Regions from separate parts of the Streptomyces sp. NPDC037290 genome, predicted to be linked through region 2. Evidence: riboswitches for the same ligand, from Rfam matches in the RefSeq annotation. Region 2 holds a riboswitch; the other holds the start of a gene.
The links. Region 2 has a riboswitch for S-adenosylmethionine ahead of ACZ7HQ_RS03845 (aminotransferase class V-fold PLP-dependent enzyme). Riboswitches for the same ligand answer to the same signal wherever they lie in the genome.
Positions count from the first base shown of each region.

Region 1: linked by a shared signal. The riboswitch ahead of thrC (threonine synthase) and the one ahead of ACZ7HQ_RS03845 (aminotransferase class V-fold PLP-dependent enzyme) in region 2 are both predicted to bind S-adenosylmethionine.

Region 1 is NZ_JBVJVZ010000005.1:142,278-145,476, reverse strand. Features, by position in the region: gene ACZ7HQ_RS19295 (ubiquitin-like small modifier protein 1) at 110-385, opposite strand; gene thrC (threonine synthase) at 427-1,710, opposite strand; SAM riboswitch class I at 1,728-1,875, opposite strand; gene ACZ7HQ_RS19285 (glucosyl-3-phosphoglycerate synthase) at 2,037-2,981, shown strand; gene ACZ7HQ_RS19280 (alpha,alpha-trehalose-phosphate synthase (UDP-forming)) at 3,075-3,199, shown strand, end outside.
Region 2 is NZ_JBVJVZ010000001.1:835,854-839,052, reverse strand. Features, by position in the region: gene ACZ7HQ_RS03855 (rhomboid family intramembrane serine protease) at 1-272, shown strand, start outside; gene ACZ7HQ_RS03850 (Lrp/AsnC family transcriptional regulator) at 269-550, shown strand; gene ACZ7HQ_RS03845 (aminotransferase class V-fold PLP-dependent enzyme) at 588-1,949, opposite strand; SAM riboswitch class IV at 2,108-2,224, opposite strand; gene trpD (anthranilate phosphoribosyltransferase) at 2,311-3,199, opposite strand, start outside.

The sequences.
Region 1 (3,199 bases), on a different contig from region 2:
AGTTCCCCAACTGTACCGCGCTCAATCACGCAGAATTGCCCCCTCCGCTTCTCTCACGGAGGAGGCAATTCCATGAACAATGGGTAACTGAAGTTACCCACGGTAACGATCAGCCGCCGGCGACCGCCGGAATGATGGAGACACCGGCGCCGTCCGGGGTGGCGGTCTCGAGGCCCTGCTCGAAGCGGACGTCGTCGTCGTTGACGTAGACGTTGACGAACCGGCGCAGCTTGCCCTGGTCGTCCAGGACCCGGGCGGCGATCCCGGTGTGGTTCTTCTCCAGGTTCGCGATGACGTCGGCGAGGGTCGCGCCCTCGGCGGTCACCTCGGCCTGGCCGCCGGTGTAGGTGCGCAGGATGGTGGGGATGCGAACGGTGACGCTCATGCTTGTGACCTCCGGTCAGGTAGGCGCCCAGACGACAACGATCAGACGAGTCCGGCCTCGCGGAACGACTCCAGGTTGGGCCGAATGGTCGCGGTCAGCCCCGTACCCGCCACCGCGTCCAGCGTCTTGAGGCCGTCGCCGGTGTTGAGGACGACCGTGGTCTTCGCCGGGTCCAGGGCGCCGTCCTTGATCAGCTTGCGGGTGACACCGACGGTCACCCCGCCCGCCGTCTCCGCGAAGATGCCCTCGGTGCGGGCCAGCAGCTTGATCGCGTCGACGACTTCCTCGTCCGTGACGTCCTCCACGGCACCGCCGGTGCGGCGGGCGATGTCCAGGACGTACGGGCCGTCGGCCGGGTTGCCGATGGCGAGGGACTTGGCGATGGTGTTCGGCTTCTGCGGGCGGACCACGTCGTGACCGGCCTTGAACGCGGCCGACACCGGCGAGCAGCCCTCGGCCTGCGCACCGAAGATCTTGTACGGCTTGTCCTCGACCAGGCCGAGCTTGACCAGCTCCTGCAGACCCTTGTCGATCTTCGTGAGCTGGGAGCCGGAGGCGATCGGGACCACGATCTGGTCGGGCAGCCGCCAGCCGAGCTGCTCGCAGATCTCGTACGCGAGGGTCTTGGAGCCCTCCGCGTAGTACGGCCGCAGGTTGACGTTGACGAAGCCCCAGCCCTCGCCGGCCGGGTCGCCGATCAGCTCGGAGCAGAAGCGGTTCACGTCGTCGTAGTTGCCCTCGATGCCGACCAGCTCGCCGCCGTAGACGGCGGCCATGACGACCTTGCCCTGCTCCAGGTCGTGCGGGATGAACACGCAGGAGCGGAAGCCGGCCCGGGCCGCGGCGGCGCCGACGGCACCGGCGAGGTTGCCGGTCGAGGAGCAGGAGAGCGTGGTGAAGCCGAAGGCGCGGGCGGCCTCCAGGGCCTGGGCGACCACGCGGTCCTTGAAGGAGTGCGTCGGGTTGCCGGAGTCGTCCTTCACGAACAGGCCGCCGGTGACGCCCAGTTCCGCGGCGAGGTTGTCGGCCTTGACGAGCTTGGTCCAGCCCGGGTTCAGGTTCGGCTTGTCGGCCACGTCGGACGGGACGGGCAGCAGCGGCGCGTAGCGCCAGATGTTCGCGGGGCCGGCCTCGATACGGCGGCGCAGCTCTTCGGTGTCGTAGCCGGAGAAGTCGTAGGCGATCTCCAGCGGGCCGAAACACTCCTCGCAGGCGAACACCGGGCCGAGCGGGACACGGTGACCGCACTCGCGACAGCTCAGGGCCGCGGCGGGACCGAGGTCGACGGTGGAATCGGTGGAGCTTGCAACTGTCTGCACAGCCATGGAGGCGAGGCCCTTTCTCCTCATCTTCCTCACGACGCATCTCGCCGTGAGACGGATTTGGCACCTTCCCTAGCCGGGAGCCTCGCCACGTCAACGTGACAAGAACCGACTGGAGGGTTGCCGGGGCTTCATCGGGCCGTTTCCCTCTGCCCCTCTGGATGAGCGGTATGCGGTTGTGAACGCGCGCCGACCTCCGACATGCGATGGTCATCGGCGTTGTTCAAGACTGTAACCGAAGGCCAGGACAGTTGAGATAGTCGTCCGAACCGCGAGATGGATCACACGGTTGACCCCGTGTGGTCACGAACAGTGAGGAGCCGCAGACCGTGCTGGAAGAAGTCGAGCGCTGGCTGGCCACCCGCTCCTGGTCCGTGACCGATCGCCCTCTCCACCGGATCCTGTCCGCCAAACAGCGCACGGGCCAGACGATCAGCGTCGTGCTGCCCGCGCTCAACGAGGAGGAGACCGTCGGCGACATCGTCGCGGTCGTCCGCCACGATCTCGTGGAGCAGGTTCCGCTCGTCGACGAGATCGTCGTCGTCGACTCGGGCTCCACCGACCGCACCTCCGAGGTCGCCGCCGCCGCGGGCGCGCGGGTCGTTCACCGTGACGAGATCCTGCCCAGGATTCCCGCCGTCCCCGGAAAGGGGGAGGTGCTCTGGCGCTCCCTGCTGGTGACCGGCGGGGACATCATCTGTTTCATCGACGCCGACCTCAGGGAGTTCTCCTCCGACTTCGTCTCGGGGATCGTCGGCCCGCTGCTCACCGAGCCCGACGTGGACCTGGTCAAGGCGATGTACGACCGACCCCTGGGCGGCGCCACCGGCCAGGGCGGCCGGGTCACCGAGCTGATGGCCCGCCCCCTGCTGAACATGCACTGGCCGCAGCTGGCCGGATTCGTGCAGCCGCTGGGCGGCGAGTACGCGGCCCGCCGCTCGCTGCTGGAACAGCTGCCGTTCCCCGTCGGCTACGGCGTGGAGCTGGGCATGCTGGTCGACGCCCTGCACCTGGTGGGGCTCGACGCGCTGGCGCAGGTGGACGTGGGTGTGCGCAAGCACCGGCACCAGGACGGTCAGGCGCTGGGCCGGATGTCGGCGGCCATCTACCGCACCGCCCAGCTCCGGCTGGCCCGGGGGCATCTGATCCGGCCGACGCTGACCCAGTTCGAGCGGGGCGAGGACGGCTTCGAGCCGCGCACCTACTCGGTGGACACCGAGGAACGTCCGCCCATGGTGGAGATCGCCGAGTACGCCGACCGGAAGGTGGCGTGAACGGCGGGCAACGGCGAAGAACGGCTGTATACGGCCCCCTTTCGGGGCGGACCGCACGTTTGAGCGTTTCCGGGCCGGGCTAGGTTGAGGACCATGGCTGCCACACAGGGTGCTGAGGTGCTGGTCGCGTCCAACCGCGGCCCGGTTTCGTACACGGTGGACGAGGACGGCTCGCTGCGCTCCAGGCGGGGTGGCGGCGGACTGGTCTCGGGGCTGTC
Region 2 (3,199 bases):
TCCTCTACCTGTTCCCCCGCGCCCGTGTGACCAGTCTTCTTCCCTTCCTGTTCTTCCTGCCGCTGCGGTTCCCGGCCTGGGTCGTGCTGCCGTTCTGGGCGGCGCTGCAGTGGGCGGCGGCGGAGCGGGCCTCCGACGGGCCGGGGGTGGCGTATCTGGCCCACCTGGTCGGCTTCGGACTCGGCTTCGGCTACGCGTGGGTCCGTTACGGCCGTACAGCTAGAGTGAGGTCCGCCCCAGCTCCGGCACCCGAGGGAGAGAACCAGCCGTGATCAGCGCGATCGTCCTCATCAAGACCAGTGTGGACCGGATCCCCGAGATCGCTGAGCAGATCGCCGCGCTGGAGAGCGTCAGCGAGGTCTTCTCGGTCACCGGCACCTACGACCTGATCGCCATGGTCCGGGTCCGCCGGCACGACGACCTGGCCGAGGTCATCCCCGGCCGGATCAGCAAGATCCCCGGTGTGGAGGCCACCGACACGCACGTCGCGTTCCGCACGTACTCCCAGCACGACCTGGAGGCCGCGTTCTCGATCGGCCTGGACAACTAGGCGGTCCGGTACTGCCCCGCTCCCTCGGGGGCGGTCCTCACACGGCCGGCACGCAGCGGCCGTCCTCCGTGCGGTACGTCCACCGCGCACCCTCGGTCACCAGTTCCTTCACCGCGGTGACGAAACGCTCGACATGCTCGTCGGGGGTGCCCGCGCCGAAGCTCACGCGGATGGCGTTGAGGGACTTCTCGCCCGGCGCGGCCTCGGGGGCGCCGCATTCACCCTGGGTCTGGGGGTCGCTGCCGAGGAGCGTGCGGACCAGGGGGTGGGCGCAGAAGAGGCCGTCGCGGACGCCGATGCCGTACTCGGCGGAGAGCGCGGCGGCGAAGTGGGAGCTGTTCCAGCCCTCGACGACGAAGGAGATGACGCCGACGCGCGGGGCGTCGTCACCGAAGAGGGAGAGGATCTTCACCTGCGGGACCTCGGCCAGGCCCGCGCGGACCCTGGCGATCAGGTGCTGCTCACGGGCGACCAGGGAGTCCCAGCCGGCCTCGGTGAGCGCCTTGCAGGCCGACGCGATGGAGTGGACGCCGATGACGTTCGGGGAGCCGGCCTCGTGCCGCGCGGCGGTCTCGTGCCACTCCACGTCCACACCGCCGTCCTGACGCCGGGTCACCTTGCGGCTGGCGCCGCCGCCCGCGAGGTACGGCTCGGCCGTGCGCAGCCAGTCGGCACGGCCGGCCAGGACGCCGGAGCCGAAGGGGGCGTACAGCTTGTGGCCCGAGAAGGCGACCCAGTCGACGTCCAGGTCCCGGACCGAGACGGGGTGGTGGGGGGCCAGCTGGGCGGCGTCCAGGACGATACGGGCGCCGTGCGCGTGGGCGGCGGCGGCCAGCTCGCGCACCGGCCACAGCTCGCCGGTGACGTTGGAGGCTCCGGTGACGCAGACCAGGGCCGGGCCGTAGGGGTCACGGTCGGCGAGGGCCCGCTCCAGGGTCTCGACGGCCTGCTGCGGGGTCCGCGGGGCGTTGAGGTAGGTGACGCGGGCGTCCTGCCAGGGCAGCAGGGAGGCGTGGTGTTCGGTCTCGAAGACGAAGACCTGGCAGTCGGCCGGGATCGCCCGGGCCAGCAGGTTGAGGGAGTCGGTGGTCGACCGGGTGAAGACCACCTGGTCGTCCGGCCGGCAGTCGAGGAAGCCGGCGACCGTCCTGCGGGCGTTCTCGAACAGGTCGGTGGAGAGCTGGGAGAGGTAGCCGGCGCCGCGGTGGACGCTGCCGTAGTAGGGGGCGTAGGCGGCCACGTCGTCCCAGACGCGCTGGAGGGCGGGGGCGCTGGCCGCGTAGTCGAGGGCCGCGTAGGTGACCTCGCCACCGGTGACGAGCGGGACGGTGACATCCCGTCCCAGAACGGGCAGCGGGGCACAAACGGACTGGTCGGCGGCAGCGGTGAAGACAGACATGGGGAACTCCCGTGAGGACGTACGCGAAAAGACGTACGGGAAGAAGAGAAAAGGGTGTGCGGAGGCGGGGCTCTGCGGCCCTATCGCATTCGCTTGCTCACGGAAGGCTCCTCGACGACCAGGATCCCTGGTCCCACACTCTTCGAGAGTGTGCGAGGGATCCGCGCTTGCCGTGGACCTCGCTGCCCACGACCTGGTCCTCACCCGGGGCACCCCGCCACGGACGGAGGGTTGCCGGACAGCCGGCCGGGGCCGAATGGCTGTCACTCATGACCTGGTTCAGTATCCTGCCATACGATCTTCGGCGCGCAAGGCGCAGTCCGTCATCTGGACTGCGCCCCGCGTCACACGGCCGCGGCCGTCAGCGGTTGCTCGCCGCCACCCACCGCTCCAACGCCCGCTTCGCCGCTCCCGAGTCGATCGACTCCGCCGCCCTGGCCATACCGGACCGAAGCTGCTCCGCGAGGGACGCGTCGGTCGGCGCGAGCGCGACCAGCGCCGCCGCCGAGTTCAGCAGCACCGCGTCGCGCACCGGGCCCTTCTCACCGTCCAGCAGGCGCCGCGCCACCTCCGCGTTGTACGACGCGTCGGCGCCGCGCAGGGCCTCCACGGGGACGAGGCCGATGCCGACGTCCCGCGGGTCGAAGATCTCCTCCGTGACCTTGCCGTCCCGGACCACCCACACCCGCGAGGTGGCGGTGACGGTCAGCTCGTCCAGTCCGTCGTCGCCACGGAAGACCAGCGAGGAGTTGCCGCGCTCGGCGAGGACTCCGGCCACGATCGGGGCCATCCGGGGGTCGGCCACACCGACGGCCTGCGAGCGCACGTTGGCCGGGTTGGTCAGCGGGCCCAGCACGTTGAACGTCGTACGGATGCCCAACTGCCCGCGGGCCGGGGCGACATGGCGCAGCGAGGGGTGGAACCTCACCGCGAAGCAGATGGTGATGCCCGCCTCTTCGGCGACCTCGGCGACCCGCTGCGGCGTCAGGTTCAGATTGATCCCGAGCTTCTCCAGGACGTCGGAGGACCCGGACGCGGAGGACGCGGCGCGGTTGCCGTGCTTGACGACCTTGGTGCCCGTGCCCGCCACGACGATCGACGACATCGTGGAGATGTTCACCGTCTTGGCGCCGTCGCCGCCGGTGCCGACGATGTCGACGGCCGGTCCCGGGACCTCGATCACGTTCGCGTGCGCGTACATCGTCCGGACGAGCCCGGTGATCTCCTGGACCGTCTCGCCCTTGGCCCGC